Regions from separate parts of the Arthrobacter zhaoxinii genome, predicted to be linked through region 3. Evidence: riboswitches for the same ligand, from Rfam matches in the RefSeq annotation. Region 3 holds a riboswitch; each other region holds the start of a gene.

Region 1 (6,830 bases), 1.7 Mb from region 3:
CAGCGGCTGGCATGACCAGGGCGGCGGAGACCTCAAGAGCGTGCATGTGTACTTCGTGCCGTTCCGGCTGCGGAAGGCCTGGCAGCGGGGCCGGCGTGCGGTGGTCCTGTCCGAATACGGCGGCTACGGCCTGCGGATCCCCGGGCACACGTTCAACGACAGGGAGTTCGGCTACCGGATATTCCGGTCCCGGCGGGACCTGCGGCGTGCCTATATCCGCCTGCATACCCGGCAGATCGAGCCGGCGGTGGCCCGCGGGCTGGCTGCCACCGTGTACACCCAGCTCACCGACGTCGAGGACGAGGTCAACGGGCTGCTGACCTATGACCGGGCAGTGCTGAAGATCGACGCCGGCACGGTGAAGGGGCTCAACGGGCGGCTTGTCCTTGCCGCTGGGTCCGGCGCCGGCGGAGCTTCCGGACCTCCTGGACAGGCACCGCCACCAGCACCGTGACACCCATAAAGGCCAGCAGCCACACCATTCCACCCCTGAAGCCGTAGGTGCGCTGCCATCCGTCCACCACGGCATGGTCACCGTCCTCCGGGTTGTAGAGCACGGTCACCCGTTCGCCCTTCACGGCCTCGGGAGGTTGCGTGCCGAACATTTTCCAGCCCTTGCGGACCCGGGAATCCATGGTCCTTGCCGATCCTTCCGGACCGGCATACCGGACCTCCGCATAGGTGACGATCCGGCCGGACCGTCGGCCATGCCGTTCCGTGTAGACACGCTCCACGATGCCCTCGGTGCGGATGCCGATGTGCGTCACGTGCCGGTCGCCTTCGACTGCCGGCACGAACACGGAGAGGCCGAGGACGGCCATGGCCAGGCACCCCAGGCCGCTTAGGAATATCACCAGGGGCGGCTGCTGCTTCGGAGTCCGGGGAGGAACCGAAAGAGTCCCGCGCCGTCGTCGTTTGGTGAATCCCGCAGCCATACAGCCCCCCCAGATGCTATCGGCCGGGCGAAGCCCGGCCCCGGAACTAGATCTCTACCGGACCGTTCGCGGTGTCGAAGGTGACGGACATGATGCCCGGCGTGCCGGCGGGCGCAATCCACGTGACATCCACGTTCTCCAGCGGCTTCTCCACCGGATGGCCCAGCCAATCCGTGACCCGCGCTGCGGACCCGGCGATGGTCAGGGACTTGAGCTTCACCGATCCGGGCATGCCCGGAAGCGCGTTGGAAGGGTGCAGTTCCTCCGTGCCGTCGTCCCAGCGCAGCAGGTAGGGCACCTGCGGGTCTGCGATCAGCCCGTTGATGCCGATCTGCCGCCAGGTCAGCTCCTGGCCGTCGGGGAACTTGCGGTTGCCCGGCACGGACGCCCGGCCGAGCCGTTCCTCAAAGGGTGTGAGATCATCCACGGCAACGCACCAGCCCATCCAGCCGCCGCCGCATTCCGAGCGCTGGCGCACGGCCTGGCCGAACGGCGCCTTGTCCGACGCCGGGTGGTTCAGGACCTCCACCACCTCGACGTACTGGTTGTTGGCGAGGGGCAGGATCATATTGCGGGTACCGAATCGGGGGTGGACGCCACCCTTCACGAAATCGGCGCCGAGAGCAGCAGCAATCCTCTCGGTAGTGGCCAAAAGACCGTCGGATTCACAGGCATAAGAAACATGGTCCAAGCGCATGCGGCCCATTGTGGCACGTTGTGATACCCGTCTCGACCAAGGGCGGCCTAAGTGCGGAAACTTCCGCGGCGCAGCCCCGGTCCGGCGCCAAAACACTCCGTATTTTCATGGTGCGTCATAGAGGTTGCGCGACGGCGGCATATCGGTTTCCATAGGTGCAGGTCATGAGTGCCAGCAGATAGCCCCGGCTTGCTGGCCGGCAACCCTCCAACCGCGGTGGGGTGCCCCGGGTGAAGACCTGGCCGTACGCCAAACGGGCGTCCGGCAAGCGCGGGTCCCACGACCCCACCGGACATCCGGCGTACCCGGATGCACCCCGGCGGCGTTGTGCGGCCCCTGGTTTGAGGGAGCATCATGAGTGCAGATTGGTCATTTGAAACCCGCCAGATCCACGTAGGCCAGGAGCCCGACGCCGTCACCGGTGCACGTGCCCTGCCGATCTACCAGACCACGTCCTTCGTTTTTCCGAGTGCAGAGGCCGCCGCGAACCGGTTTGCCCTGGCCGAACTGGAACCGATCTACACCAGGATCGGCAACCCCACCCAGGAAGCGGTGGAAAACCGGATCGCTTCCCTCGAGGGCGGCGTCGGTGCCCTGCTGCTGGCGTCCGGACAGGCGGCCGAAACCTTCGCGCTGCTGAACCTGGCACAGGCCGGCGACCACGTGGTCGCCAGCCCCAGCCTCTACGGGGGGACCTACAACCTCCTGAAGCACACCCTGAAACGGTTCGGCATTGAGACCACGTTCGTGCAGGACCCGGACAACCTGGACCACTGGCGCGACGCCGTCCGGCCCAACACCAAGGCCTTCTTCGGCGAGGTGGTTTCCAACCCCCGCCAGGATGTCCTGGACCTGGAAGGCATCAGCGCCGTGGCCCATGAGGCAGGTGTACCGCTGATCGTGGACAACACCCTGTCGACGCCGTACCTCATCCGTCCGATCGAATGGGGCGCCGACATTGTGGTCCACTCGGCCACGAAGTACCTGGGCGGGCACGGGACGGCCATTGCCGGCGTCATCGTCGATTCGGGCAACTTCGACTTCGCCGCGGATCCGGAGAAGTTCCCCGGGTTCAACACCCCGGACGAAAGCTACAACGGTCTCGTCTACGCGAGAGACCTGGGCGTCAACGGGTCCCTCGGGGCCAACCTGGCGTTCATCCTCAAGGCCCGGGTCCAACTGCTGCGGGACCTCGGGTCCGCGGTATCGCCGTTCAACGCGTTCCTGATCGCCCAGGGACTGGAAACGCTGAGCCTGCGGCTGGAGCGGCACGTATCCAACGCCGTCGCCGTAGCGAACTGGCTGGAAGGCCACGACGACGTCCTGTCGGTGGCGTACGCGGGCCTGGAATCCAGTCCGTGGTTTGAGCGCGGCCGCAAATACGGGCCGCGCGGCACCGGCGCCATTGTCTCCTTCGAGATCGAGGGCGGCATCGATGCCGGCAAACGCTTCGTGGACGGCCTGGAACTGCATTCCCATGTGGCGAATGTCGGCGATGTGCGTTCCCTGGTGATCCATCCGGCGTCGACCACCCACAGCCAGCTTGGTGCCGAAGCGCAGCTGGCCGCGGGGGTCAGCCCGGGGCTGGTCCGGCTCTCGGTGGGCATCGAGCACATCGATGACATCCTCGCGGACCTCGACGCAGGGTTCCGGGCTGCCAAGGGAGCATAGCCTCCGTGACCCGGCACCCGGCACCCCGGCATGAGCCGCTGACGGTGTCCCCGCTGCAGCACCCCGCCGATGGGGTGCTGCAGTACGCCTCCATCGGCGGACTGGAACTGGAAACGGGCGGGTACCTGCCCGACGTCGTCCTGGCCTACGAGACGTGGGGGCAGTTGGACCCGGATGCCGGCAACGCCGTGCTGGTCCCGCATGCGCTGACCGGCAGCAGCCACGTGGCCCGGGGCAGCAGTACCGAACCGGGCTGGTGGGAGGAACTGGTGGGCCCGGGCCGGACCGTGGACACTAACCGGTACTTCGTGGTCTCGGCCAACATGCTGGGCGGCTGCTACGGCTCCACTGGACCTGCCTCCGCGGATCCGGACGGACTGCCCTGGGGATCCCGCTTTCCGTTCGTCACCATCCGGGATTCCGTCCGGGCGGAGGCGCGGCTGGCCGACCAACTGGGTATTGCGCGCTGGCATGCCGTGCTGGGCGGTTCGCTCGGGGGAGCGCGGGCGCTGGAATGGGCAGTGACCGAGCCGGACCGGGTGCTGCACTGCGGGGTGATCGCGGCGACCGCAGCCAGCACGGCGGAACAGATCGCGTTTGCCCAGGCGCAGCTGGCCGCTATCCGGCTGGATCCGGATTTCAGCGGAGGCGACTATTACAACGGCACGCCTCCGCTGACCGGCCTCGGCCTGGCCCGCCGGATTGCACACATCACCTACCGGTCCGAACCGGAACTGGAATACCGGTTCGGGCGCACCCCCCAGGCAGCCGAAGATCCGTTCGGCGCCATGCTGCCCGCCGGAAGGGGGCGGTACTCCGTGGAGAGCTATCTGGACCACCAGGCCCGGAAGCTGGCCGGAAGATTCGACGCCAACAGCTATCTGGTCCTGACCGAGGCGCTGGTCAGCCACGACGTCGCCCGGGGCCGGGGATCCCTGCGTGCGGCGCTCGCAGGCACGGCGGCGGACTTCTTTATTGCCGCGGTCGAATCCGACCGGCTCTACTTTCCCCGGCAGTCGGCGGACCTGGCGGCAGCCCTGCCCCGGGAAACCTCCGTCCACCACATCCGGGCACCCATCGGGCATGACGGGTTCCTGACCAGCGTCCGGGAGATTTCCGGCGCTTTGAAGCGGGAGGTGTTCGGGTAGGACGCTCAAGCCTCCGGGGCCGCCATCAGCCAAAACGCTGCTCCGGTGGGGTCGGCCAGCTGGACCATCCGGCCGTAGTCGGAATCCTCCGGCACACTCAACACCGATCCGCCCAGCTGCTCCGCCTGCTCGGCCGCAGCGTCGATATCCGCATGGCCGAAGTAGATCTCCCAGTGGGAGGGGATGTCCTCCGGCAGTCCCTCGGCGGCATCCATCACCCCGGCCACCGGACGGCCGTTGCTCTGCAGCGTGGAGTAGCGGAACTCGCTGGTGTCTGAGAGGACCGCCGTTTCCCAGCCGAACACGTTCCGGTAAAACTCCAGGGCCGCCGGATAGTTATTGGTCATGAGCTCGTACCAGACCGGTGCCCGGGTCTCATCGATCCGCGCGAATCCCCGGAGGGTATCCGGCTGCCAGACACCGATGGCCGCTCCGGTGGGGTCGCCGAGCACCGCCACCGTGCCCTGGTCCAGGGCGCGCGCCGGGTCCAGCAGCACCTGCCCTCCGGCGGCGGCAGCGGAACCGGCTGTGGCACCGGCATCGTCGGAGGCAAGGTACACGGTCCAGAAATCCGGGAACGTGGTCTCCGGCGAGTTCTGCATCATGCCGGCCACCACGTCCCCGTTGTGCCGGAAGTGGAGGTAATGTCCGGATGCCCTGCCCAGGTCCACGGTGTCCCAGCCGAGCAGACCGGCATAGAACTCCCGGGCCCGGGCAGGATCGGAGGAGGTCAGATCCGCCCAGCAGGGTGAACCTGCAGGAAAGCGGTCGGGTGCAGCAGGCATGAGGGCCACCTCTTTCGGAGGAACTGCAGCGGGATATCCGCAGTTATACCAACCCCGGGAGGCGCACAACAGGGGTTTACCCCTTGCCCGCCGCGGCAATTCATGGAAGAACATTCCCCATGGCAGATCGGATTTCCCTCTCTGGCCGGGCGCAGTGCACCCCGGAGGTACTCTGGCACGTACTCGTGGATAACCGGGCGTCCTGGTGGCCGGACATGGACTTCGCCCCGCACCCGGGGGCGCCCCTGAAAGAGCGGTGGAGCGAGGACGGGGTGGAGCACACCGCCACCGGCACGGTGCTGGCCGTGGCCCCGGGCAGGTTGCTCTCCTTCCGCTGGACCGCACCCGAATGGGGCGCCCACACAGTGGTCAGCTTCGAACTGACCGATGAGATAGATACCACCGGGATAGCAGTGACCGAGAGCGGCTTTGCGGCGCTCGACGCCGGTATCGGCGCGGAGCTTTCGGCAGCCCACCGCGAAGGGTGGGCCTTCCACCTGGCGAACCTGATTGAGCAGGCCGAAAAAACCGACCAGGCGCAGCAGGCCGGCGGCTCCTGACGAAGCAGTTCCTAGTCGGCAGATCCCTGCGGCATCCGCCGGCCGAACATCGGTCCCGCCTCGGGGCGCTTGGCGGAGATCCCGTCACCCGAGGACTGGTGCCGCACCCGGCGGACCACCCACGGGAACAGGAACTCGCGGGCCCAGACCATGTCTTCGGAGCGGGCCGTGCGCCATTTCTTGGCGGGCAGCGGCTTGGTTTCCAGCGGCTGCAGGGAATGCGGCACCTGCAGGGTGTCCAGCACCATGGCGGCAATGGTGTGGTGTCCCAGCGGAGAGAAGTGCAGCCGGTCCGGAGCCCACATCTGCGGATCATTCAGCTCACGGAGCGCCCACATATCGGCAATGATGGCGCCATGCCGTTGCGCCACGGTCCGCAGGTTTTCGTTGTAGATTGCCGCCCGTCCGCGGACACTGCCCAGCACGGGAGTGCTCCCGAGGTCCGGTCCGGTGAACAGCACAACCCCGGCACCGGTTCCGCGCAGTCGGGCAACGGCACCGTCCATGCGTTCGGCAAGCCGGTCCGGATCACCGCCGGGGCGGATCACGTCATTGCCGCCGGCGCAGATGGTGACCAGATCCGGTTTCAGGGCCAGGGCCGGTTCCAGCTGCTCGTCGATGATCTGGTTCAGCAACCGCCCACGGATGGCCAGGTTCGCGTAGGCAAAATCGGGCTGTCCGGAAGCCAGTTCCTCCGCCACACGGTCCGCCCAGCCCCGGTTGCCGCCCGGACTGTCCGGGTTGGGATCGCCAATGCCTTCGGTGAAAGAATCCCCCATGGCCACGAACCGGGACCACAGGTGCAGCGGAGGCTGCTTCTGCTGGGATTCGGGAGAAAGAGGGGCTTCGGGGAGGGAATTTGTACTCACCGGTCAATACTTGCAAACGGGCCCTTGGCTACGCGACCGTAGGTTCCCGCATGCCAGAATAAAACCATGACAAACCCCGCATGGAATCCCGTTGTTCTCTGGTCAAAACCCGAAGCTGAGCGGGCAGGAACGCCGCTGCTGGTGCTCTTTCACGGGTACCTGGCC
Region 2 (6,830 bases), 660 kb from region 3:
GCCGGATTGTCCTGCAGGCCGCCGCGGAGCACCTCACCCCGGTCACCCTGGAACTGGGCGGCAAATCGCCCGCCGTGGTGCTGGACGGCAACTGGGCCGCCGTCGCCCGCCGGCTGGTTTTCGGGAAGCTGCTCAACGCCGGGCAGACCTGCGTGGCCCCGGACTACGTCCTGGTGACGGAGGAAGCGGCGCCGGCGCTGAAAAAGCACCTGATGCGGGCCGTCACGGAGCAGTTCGGCAAGGATCCGTCCCGGAGCGCGGACCTGGGCCGGATCGTCAACGAACAGCACTGGGAACGGCTGGTGGGCCTGCTGGACAGCGGCACCATCCTGGCCGGCGGGCGCAGCGACCGCGGCAGCCTGTACCTGGAACCGACCATCCTCACCGACGTGGCCCCGGACTCCCCCGTGATGCAGGAGGAGATTTTCGGACCCATCCTGCCGATCATCGAGGTAAAAGATCTGGCGGAGGCCATGAAGTTCATCAATTCCCGTCCCGTGCCGCTGGCCGCCTACCTGTACAGCAATTCCGCGGCGGACCGGAAGGCGTTCGAGGACGGGGTCCGGGCCGGCAGCATCAGCCACAACGCCAGCACCGTGCAGCTGGCCGTGCCCGGCCTGCCGTTCGGCGGTGCAGGTGCCAGCGGCACCGGCGCCTACCACGGGAAATACACCTTCGATACGTTCAGCCAGCTGCGGCCGGTCTTCACCAAGGGCACGCTGCTGGACACCCTCCGGTTCGCGTACCCGCCCTACACCGGACTGAAGAAACGGGTCCTGCGCCGGCTGCTGTGATCCGCTGCGGATAAACGGAAGGGGCGCACCAACCGGTGCACCCCTTCCGTTTTTTTGCGGAACCTAGGAGATCACGCCGTCCACAATGGCCTTGGCTTCGGCCTGGACCTGGTGCAGGTGTTCCTCGCCCTTGAAGGACTCGGCGTAGATCTTGTAGACGTCCTCGGTGCCCGAGGGGCGGGCGGCGAACCAGGCGTTCTCCGTGGTCACCTTCAGCCCGCCGATGGGGGCACCGTTGCCCGGCGCCTCGGTCAGGCGTGCCGTGATCTCCTCGCCGGCCAGGGTGGTGGCAGTGACGTCCGACGGCGAGAGCTTGGCCAGCGCTGCCTTCTGCTCGCGGGTCGCGGGTGCGTCCACGCGTGCATATTCGGGATCGCCGAACTGATTGGTCAGCTCGCGGTACCGCTGGGACGGGGTCTTGCCGGTCACGGCCGTCATTTCGGAGGCCAACAGGGCCAGCAGGAGGCCGTCCTTGTCGGTGCTCCAGGGCCGGCCGTCGAGCCGGAGGAAGGACGCGCCTGCGGATTCCTCGCCGCCGAAAGCGGTTTCGCCCGAGAGCAGGCCAGGTACGAACCACTTGAAGCCCACGGGTACCTCCATGAGGACCCGCCCCAGATCAGCGGTGACCCGGTCGATCATGGAGGAGGAGACGAGGGTCTTGCCCACCATGGCGTCCGCGCTCCACCCGGACCGGTTGCGGTACAGGTAGTCAATGGCGGTGGCCAGGTAATGGTTCGGGTTCATCAGTCCCGCATCCGGGGTGACAATGCCGTGCCGGTCGGCGTCGGCGTCGTTGCCGGTGGCAATGTCATAGTCCCCGGCCCGGGAAATCAGCGATGCCATGGCGTAGGGCGAGGAGCAGTCCATGCGGATCTTCTCGTCCCAGTCCAGGGTCATAAAGGCCCACTGCGGGTCAATATGGGGATTGACCACGGTCAGGTTCAGCTTGTGCCGTTCCGCGATGGCGCCCCAGTAGTCCACGGAGGCACCGCCGAGCGGGTCGGCGCCGATGTGGAGTCCGGCGCTGCGGATGGCGTCCAGGTTCAGCACCGCGGGCAGGTCTTCCACGTAGTGCGCCAGGAAGTCATAGGTGCCCACCGAATCGGCCAGGCGTGCCTCGCCCAGCGGAATGCGCCGGACACCGTCGAGGCCGTTCTCCATCAGCTGGTTGGCGCGGTCGGCAATCCAGTTGGTGATGTCCGATCCGGCGGGTCCGCCCGTGGGCGGGTTGTATTTGAAGCCGCCGTCCGCCGGCGGATTGTGTGAAGGGGTGACCACAATGCCGTCCGCCTGCTCGGTGCGCGTGGAATTGTGCACCAGGATGGCGTGGCTGACGGCGGGGGTGGGGGTGAACCCGTTGCGTGCATCGATCAGCACATTCACGCCGTTGGCGGCCAGGACCTCCAGCGCGGTGTTCTGTGCCGGTTCGGACAGCGCGTGCGTGTCCTTGCCCATGAACAGCGGTCCGGTGATTCCCGCAGACGTCCGGTATTCCACGATGGCCTGGGTGATTGCCGCGATGTGCTGCTCATTGAACGCCCCGTTGAGGGAGGATCCGCGGTGCCCGGAGGTGCCGAACGCAACGCGCTGGGCGACATTGGACGGATCCGGGACGACGTCGTAATAGGCGTCCAAAAGCGCGGTGAGATCTACAAGGTCGGAAGGTTCGGCACGCTGGCCGGCACGATTAGACATACCCCTAAGCATGCCAAAAAAACGGTCCCGGCGGCAGACGCGCGCCTGCCGCCGGTCAGTCCTGCTTTTCCTGAAACTACTCGTTGCCGGTATTCAGGCCCTGCCTCCGCCTACCAAAGCCGGCTGCTGGCCAGCCGGGCACCTTCTCCCAGGGCCGCCAGCTTCGCTGCCGCAATCTGCGGATGCACCCGTCCGCCGAGCCCGCAGTCGGTGGAAGCGATGACGTTTTCGCGGCCCACCAGCCGGGCGAAACGCTCAATCCGGTCCGCCACCAGTTCCGGATGTTCCACCACGTTGGTGGCGTGGGAGACGACGCCGGGAAGAAGGACTTTCCCGTCCGGCAGCTTGGTGTCTTCCCAGACCCGCCATTCGTGCTCGTGCCGCACGTTGCCGGCTTCGAAGCTGTAGGCGCCGGCGTTGATCTGCAGCAGGGTGTCCGCCAGATGGCGGAACTCGATATCCGTGGTGTGCGGTCCGTGCCAGGAGCCCCAGCACAGGTGGAAGCGGATCTGCTCTTCGGGCAGGCCCCGCAGGGCGTAGTTCAGTGCGTCCACGCGGATCTGCGTGAATTTGAGGTAGTCGCTGACGGAAGGTTCGGGATTGATCTGGTCCCAGTTCTCCGCGATGGACGGATCGTCAATCTGGACGATCAGCCCGGCGTCGACAATGGCTTTATATTCCTCCCGCATCGCGTCCGCGCAGGCGTAGATGAACTCCTCCTCCGTGGCGTAGTACTCGTTGGCAATCCGCGAACAGGAACCGGGGGAGAGTGAGGCGAGGAAGCCTTCCGTTCTCCCCGAGCCGGCCAGGCCGGCCTTGAGATTGGCGATATCGCGGGCCACGGCGTCGTACCCGGTGTACTCCACGGGACCCGTGACCTTGGGGAAGACCTTCTGGGCGCCGGTGGTGATGCCGGAGGACGGGTCGGTGTAGGCATCAGCGAAGCGCCGGCGGTCGCGGCGGTCTCCGAAGCTGGTGAGGACCACGTTGCCAGGCTCCGAGCGGTGCGGCTCCATGTTCCAGATTCCGGTCTCGGCAACGCTCAGGCCGCTGAGCCGGGAGAAGGAATAGGACCACCAGGCACCGTAGTCGACGTCGGCGGACATCGCGTGCCCGTATTCGCCGTCGTTGGGGATGTCGATGCCCGCCTGCAGCTGGCGGCGCACCAAATCGGCGACGGCGGCCTGCAGCAGATCCGCGTAGCCCTCGGTATCCGAAGGGTCGGCTTCCCGTGCTGCGTTCGCGGCAAGCAGTTCAGGGGTGCGGGGGAGGGACCCTGCGTGAGTGGCCAGAATACGGTCGGTGCTTTTGCGCATGGCGGCGATCCTTTGGAATCCGTGCTCTTGCCCGCACCGGATGCCCGAAGGGCGGTGCAGGCCGCTTCGTCATCCGAACCACCCGCGAAGCATGGGGTTGGTGCACGGCCAAGTCGGAGCTTGGCGGCCGTGTCTCCTGAAGCTGGGACCATCCTAGCCATGCCGGCGGGGCGCCTCCAAGCACATGACACAACATAAAAAGGACGGCGGTACCGGAAAACTCCGGTACCGCCGTCCTGGGAAAAGCTCCGGGTGCTTAGCGCACGCCGCCCATGAGCTTCTTGATCGACGGTGTGGCCGCGGCCAGGGCAATGCCCAGGATGATCGCGGTGACGCCGCTGAAGGTGAAGTAGCTGACTTCGGTTTCCGGGTCGTAGAACTGTGCCAGCCAGCCCGCCAGGGTGGTGCCCAGGGAGACGGACAGGAAGAACAGGGCCACCATCTGGGTCCGGAAGACTTCCGGGGCCAGCTTGGTTGCCACGGACAGTCCGATCGGGGACAGGAACAGTTCAGCAAAGGTGAACAGCAGCAGGATGCCGGCCATGGCCAGCAGCGGGGTGCTGTTCGGAGCTCCGCCGGAGAACGGAATGAACGCCAGGAAGGCAAGGCCCATCACGGCCAGGCCCAGGGCGAACTTCAGCGGGGAGGACGGCTGGCGGTCGCCCATCTTGGTCCAGACGCCGGCGAACACGGCGGCGAAGATGATGATGAAGACCGGGTTAATGGACTGCACCCAGCTCGGCGGCATTTCCCAGCCGAAGATGCTGCGGTTCAGCGAGGAGTCCGCGTACATGGCGACCACCGTGAACTGCTGCTGGAACAGGGCCCAGAACGCAGCGCTGGCGATGAAGAGCGGCATGAAGGAGTACACCCGGCGGCGTTCCACCCGGTTCACCTTCTTGCTGCTGAGGATGATCACGAAGTATGCGACGGCGGCCACGATGGCGAGGATCGCCATCACCACCGCGAGGTTCTTGGCGGTCAACAGATCGAAGACAACGGCCAGCACAATGACAACCACAGCGGCAGCTGCGATGAGGCTGACCTTCATGTACTGCTGCTTCGGCAGCGGGTTGGCTACCTGGTGGGCGGATGCGGGCAGGTTCTTGCGGGTCACGCCGTACTGGACCAGGCCGATGGCCATGCCGATGGCGGCCAGGCCGAAGCCGTAGTGGAAGCCGTATTCGCTCCACGCCAGGCCGGTCAGGATCGGGCCGATCAGGGCGCCGATGTTGATGCCCATGTAGAAGATGGAGAAGCCGGCGTCGCGGCGCTGGTCCTTTTCGTCGTACAGGGTGCCGACCAGCGACGTCGCGTTGGCCTTCACACCGCCGGAACCCAGGGCGATCAGGATCAGGCCGGAGGCCAGTCCGACGGCGCCGGGCAGCACGGCCAGGGAAATGTGGCCCAGCATGACCAGGGCTGCAGCATAGAACAGCACCCGTTCGGCGCCGAAGACCCGGTCCGCCAGCCACGCACCGAGGATGGTGGAGAGGTAAACACCGCCGCCGTACGCACCGACCAGCGACACAGCAACGGCCTCGTTGATGCCGAGGCCGCCGTCGGTGGTGCTGTAGTACATGTAATACAGCAGGATGCCCTGCATGCCGTAGAAGGAGAATCGCTCCCACAGCTCAACGCTGAAGAGGTTGGCCAACATCCGGGGATGGCCGAAGAAGGTTTTACGCGCTTCTTTTACGCCTGAGGTACTGGGGGTATGGCTCACGAGTTTAATATTCCCACTCTCGGCAGGTGGTCAAGCAGTCAAATCCGAAAGAATCCGCCGGAGACAAGGAAGGTTGCCATCCCTGGGTGCCCAAAATCACAGGCAAAACGGATGCTTTTGCCTGCATTACATGCTTGTGGGCCTGCATGACGGACGGATTTGCGCGACCGGTCCGGAATTCCCTAGCGGGAGGCCGGGTTGGAAGGGGTATGGCCCGCTTCAGTGTTCCCGTTTCCATCCTCGACCGTGCGAACAACCGTGAAGGCTTTTCGGAAGCTGATGCACTCTCGGCCGTGCTCGAGCGGGCGGAGATGGCGGACAGGCTCGGATATCGGCGCTTTTGGGTGGCCGAGCACCACGCGGTGGCGGGAATTGCCGGTTCGGCGCCCGCTGTCCTGATGGCTGCCCTGGCCGCACGCACCGGGAGCATCCGGATCGGCTCCGGAGGCGTGATGCTGCCGAACCATCAGCCGCTGGTCGTGGCTGAGCAGGCCGCCACCCTGCAGGCCCTGTATCCCGGCCGGATCGATCTCGGGCTGGGCCGTTCCGTCGGTTTCACTCCGGCGGTGCGCGCGGCACTGCAGGCGGGGCCTGCCGAGGCGGAGCAGTTCGAGGAGCAGCTGGGGCAGCTGCTGGCCTACCTCAACGGCACCGCACCGATCACCGCGCGTCCCCGGGACAGCGGACGGACGCCGGTGTTTGTGCTTGCCACCGGAGCAGGAGTGGAAATAGCAGCCCGGGCGGGCCTCGGCGTCGTCCTGGGCGGCCCGGCGCTGTTCCGCCGGAACAGCGCCGGGCAGACCGGCGCACTGGAGCGGTACCGCTCGGCGTTCCGTCCCTCGGACCGCTTTCCCCGGCCCTACGTGCTGGCGGCAGTCAACGTTGCCGTGGCGGACAGTGAGGAGAAGGCAAGGGAACTGCTGCTGCCCGAGGCGCATGCCATGGCCGATTCCCGGACCAAGGGCGTGTTTCCCGCCCTGTCACCCGCGGAGGGCGCCGCCGCCCTGTCCGCACGGCAGCAGGACCTGGTCCGCGCCACCCTTGCCACCTCCGTCTACGGGACAGCGGGACAGGTGCACGGCCGGCTCGAGGAACTGGCGGCCTCCTTCGGTGCGGACGAGCTGCTGGTGACCGGCGGCGCGTTCGACATTGAGGGGCAGCGGGAATCCGACCGGCTGCTGGCAAGCCTCTTCTAAGCCGGGCGGTCAGTAGCCAAGCTGCGCTGCCACGGCCAGGAGATCCGCTTCCGCACCCGGACGCCCGATCAGCTGTACGCCCATCGGCAGTCCTGCCTCCGTG
Region 3 (6,830 bases):
GCTCACGGGGCCGGCGGCCGGTTCCGGGGTCGAGGACGCCCCGCGGCGGCTGGGACCCCGTGGGGACCCCCGATCGGGACCGTCCGGGCGGTCCTTAGGAACTGAATTCATCCGGCGGAAGGCAGGCAGCCCATGTCCACAGCATCTTCTCCTCCGGCCGCAGGCGCGGACCTCCGGTCCGGCCAGCTGCGGAACCTGATCGTGGCAACCATTGCCTCCACAGTGGGGTTCTGGGCCTGGACGATCATCGGGCCGCTCTCCAGCCGCTACGCCGCAGACATGGACCTGGGCGCCGGACAGACCTCGGTCCTTGTGGCCATGCCCATCCTGGTGGGCTCGGTGGCCCGGATCCCCGTCGGCGCCCTGACGGACCGCTACGGCGGCCGGGTCATGTTCACCGTGATCCTGGGCGTGACGGCGCCGCTGGTGCTGCTCACCGGAATCGTCGGCCAGCAGGGCAACTTCCCGTTCCTGGTGGTCATCGCGTTCTTCCTCGGCATCGCCGGGACCGTTTTCGCCATCGGCATCCCCTTCTGCTCCGCCTGGTACGAACGCAGTCGGAAGGGCTTCGCGACCGGGGTGTTCGGGGCCGGCATGGTGGGGACGGCCGTGTCGGCGTTCTTCACCCCGCGGCTGGTGGCCGCCGTCGGCTACATGGGCACCCACATCACCATCGCCGTCGTCGTCGCAGCCATGGCGGTGCTGAGCTGGCTGATCCTCCGTGAATCCCCGGCCTGGTCAAAACCCACGGAACCGGTGCTGCCGAAGATCACCCACGCCTTCACCCTGCGCGTCACCTGGCAGCTGTGCTTCCTGTACGGGGTGGTGTTCGGTGCGTTTGTGGCGTTCTCCAATTACCTGCCCACGTATCTGGGCAATGTCTACGATTACGACGCGACCGCGGCAGGAACCCGGACCGCAGGCTTCGCCGTGGCCGCTGTCATCGCCCGCCCGATCGGCGGAACCATCGCGGACAAGGTGGGGCCGAAGCTGGTCACGCTCGCGTCCTTTGCCGGCACGGCGGTCCTGGCCGTCATTGTTGCCCTCCGGCCCGAGGAGGAGGAGGTCTACGGCACGGCGTTCATCCTGATGGCCTTGTTCCTGGGGCTCGGCACCGGCGGAGTGTTCGCCTGGGTGGGCCGTGCCGCTCCGGCGAAGGACGTGGGTACCGTCGGCGGGATTATTGCCGCCGCCGGCGGGCTCGGCGGCTACTTCCCGCCGCTGGTCATGGGGGCAACCTATGATCCGGCGAACCGCAGCTATTTCGTGGGCCTCATGCTGCTCGCAGCCTTCGCCGCCGTCGCCCTGCTGCTGACCTTCACGGTGCGCAACGGCGGCCGGGTGGACACTCGCTCCGGTACCTGAGCCCTTGGCCTTCGGAGCCCGGCGGGTAGAGTCGGAGCATGGGTGCAACTGAACTGATTCTGGTCCGCCACGGCGAATCTGCCGGCAATGTGGCCGCTACCCGCGCCGACCGCGAGGGCGCCGAACGTATCGACCTTCCCTGGCGGGACCCCGATGTCCCGCTGAGCGCCGACGGCGAGCAGCAGGCGGCGGCGCTTGGCCGGTGGATTGCCGGGCTGCCTGCCGACGAGCTGCCCGATTCCGTCTGGTGCTCGCCCTACCTGCGGGCCCGGCAAACGGCCGAACTCGCGGGGCTTCCCGGCATCACCGGCGGCATGCGCGTCGATGAACGCTTTCGGGACCGGGAACTGGGGATCCTGGACCTGCTGACTTCCGCCGGCGTTGCGGCACGTTTCCCCGAGGAAGCCGAACGACGGTCCTGGCTGGGCAAATTCGCGTACCGGCCGCCGGGCGGCGAGTCATGGGCCGACGTCGCACTCCGGCTGCGCTCCGTGTTCCGTGACCTCGACGACGACGAAGACGGCAAAAGGGTGGCCGTGGTCTGCCACGACGCCGTGATCCTGCTGATCCGCTACGTGCTGGAACGGATGAGCGAGCAGGAACTGCTGGACACCGCAGCCGCGAACAGCGTGCGCAACGGCTCCGTGACCCGACTTGTGCGTCCGGACGGCACCGGGCCTTGGAAGCTGCACACCTTTAACAGCGTGCTCCACCTGCAGGACGGCGGAGCACCCGTAACCGAACATGCAGGAGAAACTGATGACATCCACCCCCGCTGAGCTTGTTACCCCCGCGCTGCTGCGCGGCTGGCGGCTCTCCACCGAGGCCTCCGGCAAGGAGGACCGCGGCACCGTGCTGGTGATCGGCGGAGCCCGCAGCACGCCGGGAGCGGTGATGCTGACCGGGCTTGCCGGGCTGCGCGTCGGCGCCGGCCGCCTGACCATGGCGCTGGCGGATTCGGCAGCTATCGCCGTCGCCGTGGCCATCCCCGAGTCCGGGGTGGTGGGACTGCCCGAGGAAGACGGGGGCATTGACGGCGGCGCGGCCGGCAAAGTGCTTGAATCCGAACTTTCAACGGCGTCAGCGGTGGTGATCGGCCCGGGCCTGGATGACGCCGAGCAGGCAGCAGCGCTCCTGCAGTCAGTGGTTCCGCTGCTCGGGGAGAAGACCCAGGTGGTACTGGATGCCTTTGCTCTCGGCGTGCTGCCCGGGCTGCCGGAACTTTACGATGCCCTGGCCGGACGGCTGGTCCTGACCCCGAACGGCGCCGAAATCCTGCGCCTCCTCGAGGACGAGGATGCCGACGAAGACTCCCTGGACCTGCCGAAAGCGTCCCTGGAAGTGGCCCGGAAATACTCCGCGGTGGTCAGCGCGCACAACGTCATTACCGCTCCCGACGGAAGGAGCTGGGAGGTGCCTGCCGGGAACTCCGGTCTGGGGACGTCGGGCTCCGGCGATGTCCTGGCCGGTGCGGTGGGCGGATTCCTGGCCCGCGGGGCGACGCCCGAACAGGCGGCCTGCTGGGGCACGTACCTGCATGCCGTCAGCGGGGACCGGCTCTCCGCCTCGCGGGGTCCGCTCAGCTTCCTGGCACGGGAACTGCTCGAAGCGATGCCGCCGGTGATCGCGGAGCTGAACTAGCACAGGGTGTAACCCGGGGGAATGGCCCATATCCTGAGGTGATGACTGCCAACGAATACCGGACCGGCCCCTCGGGGCGCCCTGCGGCGCAGATCCCCTGGCTTTCCTACCGTTACACCCGGCGCGACGCCGTGGCAGCGGGCTTCTACGTAGTGTTCCTGCTGGTCCTGAGCTTTGCGCCCGGACTTGTCATGCCTGTCCTGGTGATGCTGGTTCCGGATCCGGTGGCCGCCGCCTACGTCCTGAACCTGGCGTTTTACGGGGTTGCCGGCCTGCTGGCCTTTGTCGCGGCCCGGCCCTATGTGGTGCGGGAAACGAAGATCCTTGCCACGCGGCCGGTGCTGTCCCTGTCCCTGATTCCTGTCGGCGTCATCGCTATGCTCATTGTCACCATGATCGGGGCACTGCTGACCGGACAGGTCGAAACGGCGGTAAACCAGGAAGCCGTAGAGGGATTCGTGGGATCCGTGTCGCCCTGGCTGGTGGTACCTCTGCTGGTGGTGCTGGCGCCCTTTGTCGAGGAGTACATTTTCCGGCACCTGCTGATCGGCAAACTCAGCCGGTACTGGAACCTCTGGGGCTGCTGCATCCTGTCGGTCCTGCTGTTCGCCTCCATCCACATTGTGGGCAAGGAATCCCTGTCCCTTCCGGTGCTGATGCCCTACCTGGCGATGGGTGCCACTCTCGTGGGCATCTACGTCTGGGCCGGCAACAACTTCATGCTGTCCTACGGCGTGCACGCCGCGAAGAACCTGCTGGGTGTCATCCTCATTTACACCGTGCCGCCGGAGCTGCTGCAGCAGTAGCTGCCGTCTCGGCCGGCGCCGACAGGGCTGGCTCCGCCCCGGAATCCGTCGGAATTCCAGGGCGGGGCAGCAGCTAGGAGCCGGCTTTTTCAATCCGCTCAGTTTCCGGTGCCCGAACCAGGGAGCCGTTGCAGGGAACCACCCGTTCCGGCCGGGCCAAGTAGAAAAAAGAGCTCCGGGCATCGGAATCGAATCCGCCCGGCACCATCAGGGTGGAATAACGCTGGCACCACTGCGGGGTGTCGACGGCGGCCGCGAGCGCGGTGGCGACGGCCCCGACATTGTGGAACCACATCAGCTGCTGGGTGCCTTCGGACACCAGATAGATGAGGTCCAGCTGCGGATCGGCCGTGACTTCGACGTCCGACCACTGCTCCCACCCCTCGAGGCGGCGGGCGTGGATCCAATGGATGTTGTGCCCCGGGGCGAAGCCGCTGCAGTTGCTGAGGCCGGATTTGCTGACACTGGAAATGCTCACAGTGGGTTCCTTTGCAGGTTGTCCTTGCCTGCGACGAATGACGCAGGCCGCTTCGTCATCCGAACCACCCGCCGAACAGTGGGGTTGGTGTGGGGCCAGTCGGAGCTTTTGTGCCCGGGGGTGCCGGGCGAAGGCCACATCTCGTGAAGCTGAAAACTACTCTAGCGGAGGCCACTGACATTTCGACAGTGGGCTGTTTCCGAGGTGCGCTGGGTGGGCGTGCGTCGTGTGGGTGGGCGCCGGGCGGACCGGAACGGCGGCAACGAAAATCCCTGCTCGCAGAGCTCGCAAGGATTATTAAAGCCGCCTAACCCGGCCCGTCCGGCACTCCCGTTCGCACCTGCACCTCGCCTTCCGCCCGGCGCAGGACAGGGGACAGCTGCACACCAAAGGTGACTAAGGCTTATTTTCTCGTCCCCAATAGCTACGTGCATCTGGGCCGACCACAGCATAGTCACTGCTTCCGAGGAAGCGTTCCTGCGCGTATGGGGTATTGGCGGCGACAGTTGAATACCAAACCTTCAAGTCTCTTCGCTTGCGGCGCAGGTCCCGAGGACGGGACTCATGAATATATATTCCGCCCAGTGCGACCGCCTTGCTGATGGTCAAGGATGCCCCGCTGGGGAGGCCGGGACCGTAATAGAGCATCCAATCTGCAACGGTCAGAACATCCTGCAGAGTCTCCGGGGGTGCTTCCCATGCCCATTCTGCAGCTGCTTCCTCACCGTAGGAACGGAGGTCTGCAACGATCGATATCCGCGAAGTGCTGAGTGGCACTGGTCGTCTTTTCGGGTGGTACATCGCTATGGGAGACGGAGCCCTCGAGGGACCACGATGCAACGGTACCCGCCGCCTGGTGGACGGTGACGGACGCACGAAGGGGCCTGGAGAAGGCGGCTTTAATATTCTCCGCGAGCTCTGCGAGCGGGGAATTTCGTTGCCGCCGGATCCAGGCCCCGAAGGGTGCCAAGGTTCCTTACCGCCAGCCGGCCCCCGGAGCCACAAGCTTCACGATGCTCTCCAACAGATGCGCGTTGTAGTCCACGCCCAGCTGGTTCGGCACGGTCACCAGGACGGTATCGGCCTCCTGCACCGCAGCGTCGGCGGCCAGCTCGGCGGCAATAACGTCCGGTTCGCCGATGTAGCTCTTCCCGAACCGGGCCAGTCCGCCGTCGAGGTGCCCCACCTGGTCCCGGCCCTCGGCCTGCGCCCGCACCCCGAAGTAGTGCCGGTCCTGCCCGGTGACCAGCGGAATGATGCTGCGGCTGACGGACACCCGCGGGGTGCCCTGATGTCCGGCGTCCGCCCAGGCCTTCCGGTACACCGCTATCTGCTCAGCCTGCAGCTGATCGAACGGCACGCCGGTGTCCTCGGTCAGGAGGGTGGAGCTCATCAGGTTCATGCCCTGTTCGCCGGTCCACTTGGCGGTGGCCCGGGTTCCGGAACCCCACCAGATACGCTCCGGCAGACCGGGGGAGAGGGGATCGACGGCCATGGCGCCGGTGCTGCCGGTCATTGCCGGATCTGCCTGTGCCACGCCGGCTCCGGCGATGGCTGCCCGGAAGACTTCCGTGTGCTGGCGGGCCATCTCGGCGTCGGAGAAATCCGGCCCGGGCACGTAACCGAAGGACTCATATCCGCGCAGGGCGGGCTCGGGGGATCCCCGGCTGATGCCGAGCTGCAGCCTGCCCTCGCTGATCAGATCGGCGGCGGCAGCATCTTCGGCCATCCCGATCGGATTCATGTAACGCATATCAATCACGCCCGTACCCAGCTCGATCCTGCTGGTCCGCGCAGCCATGGCCGCCAGCAGCGGGAACGGTGCGGAGAACTGCGGAGCGAAATGGTGGACCCGAAGGTACGCGCCGTCGACGCCGATCTCTTCCGCCGCCACGGTTAGCTCGACCTGCTGGCGCAGCGCGTCCCCGGCGGAAGGGGTCAGGGACCCGATGGCATTCCGGTAATGTCCGAAGGACAGGAACCCTATTTTCTTCATAAAAGCTCCAGCGCCTGAGGGGCCGGCAGTATTCCCGCCCACATGCGCCGAACCAGTGAAAGGATACAGCTTCAGTGCATATCACCATGATCCCGGGCTATCAGGGCTCGCCGCCGGAGCAGTGGCAGAGCCGCTGGGAGGCGGACCTGCCGGACGTCACCCGCATAGCGCCGTCGTCGTGGGATGAACCCGAACTGGAGGACTGGATGGCAGCGCTGGACCGGGCAGCCGGAGCCCGGAACGGGCAGACAGTCCTGGTGGCCCACAGCCTGGGCTGCCTTGCTGCGGCCGAGTGGCTGCTGCGGAACCCCGACGGCGCCCGCGGGGTTTTCCTGGTCAGCCCGCCGGATCCCGTTGCCGCATCGTTTCCGCAGGCCGCCGCAACATTCCGGAATCCGCGGCTGCAGGAGCTGCCCGTGCCCGGCCTGCTGATTGCCAGCGAGAGCGATCCGTACTGTGCTCTCCCGGCGGCAGAGGCCATCGCCGCCGCCTGGAAACTGCCCGTCATCAACGCCGGCGAGCTCGCCCACATCAACGAAAAGAG

Evidence for each region. A riboswitch is a leader RNA that binds a small molecule or an ion and turns the genes downstream of it on or off. The one in region 3 is predicted to bind S-adenosylmethionine.
Region 1: linked by a shared signal. The riboswitch ahead of N2K95_RS05135 (bifunctional o-acetylhomoserine/o-acetylserine sulfhydrylase) and the one ahead of N2K95_RS13435 (hypothetical protein) in region 3 are both predicted to bind S-adenosylmethionine.
Region 2: linked by a shared signal. The riboswitch ahead of N2K95_RS00355 (cobalamin-independent methionine synthase II family protein) and the one ahead of N2K95_RS13435 (hypothetical protein) in region 3 are both predicted to bind S-adenosylmethionine.

The regions. Positions count from the first base shown of each region.
Region 1 covers NZ_CP104275.1:1,102,192-1,109,021, forward strand. The annotation lists gene N2K95_RS05120 (glycoside hydrolase family 2 protein) at 1-454, shown strand, start outside; gene N2K95_RS05125 (DUF3592 domain-containing protein) at 369-935, opposite strand; gene N2K95_RS05130 (VOC family protein) at 982-1,632, opposite strand; SAM riboswitch class IV at 1,793-1,909, shown strand; gene N2K95_RS05135 (bifunctional o-acetylhomoserine/o-acetylserine sulfhydrylase) at 1,987-3,303, shown strand; gene metX (homoserine O-acetyltransferase MetX) at 3,342-4,451, shown strand; gene N2K95_RS05145 (VOC family protein) at 4,457-5,236, opposite strand; gene N2K95_RS05150 (SRPBCC domain-containing protein) at 5,356-5,796, shown strand; gene N2K95_RS05155 (SGNH/GDSL hydrolase family protein) at 5,808-6,602, opposite strand; gene N2K95_RS05160 (alpha/beta hydrolase) at 6,732-6,830, shown strand, end outside.
Region 2 covers NZ_CP104275.1:71,052-77,881, forward strand. The annotation lists gene N2K95_RS00345 (aldehyde dehydrogenase family protein) at 1-794, shown strand, start outside; gene pgm (phosphoglucomutase (alpha-D-glucose-1,6-bisphosphate-dependent)) at 858-2,489, opposite strand; gene N2K95_RS00355 (cobalamin-independent methionine synthase II family protein) at 2,600-3,805, opposite strand; SAM riboswitch class IV at 3,824-3,947, opposite strand; gene N2K95_RS00360 (peptide MFS transporter) at 4,062-5,465, opposite strand; gene N2K95_RS00365 (MsnO8 family LLM class oxidoreductase) at 5,741-6,727, shown strand; gene N2K95_RS00370 (amidase) at 6,737-6,830, opposite strand, start outside.
Region 3 covers NZ_CP104275.1:2,881,129-2,887,958, reverse strand. The annotation lists gene narI (respiratory nitrate reductase subunit gamma) at 1-98, shown strand, start outside; gene N2K95_RS13455 (MFS transporter) at 133-1,365, shown strand; gene N2K95_RS13450 (histidine phosphatase family protein) at 1,404-2,144, shown strand; gene N2K95_RS13445 (NAD(P)H-hydrate dehydratase) at 2,125-3,006, shown strand; gene N2K95_RS13440 (CPBP family intramembrane glutamic endopeptidase) at 3,048-3,812, shown strand; gene N2K95_RS13435 (hypothetical protein) at 3,886-4,290, opposite strand; SAM riboswitch class IV at 4,306-4,439, opposite strand; gene N2K95_RS13430 (LLM class flavin-dependent oxidoreductase) at 5,267-6,286, opposite strand; gene N2K95_RS13425 (RBBP9/YdeN family alpha/beta hydrolase) at 6,361-6,830, shown strand, end outside.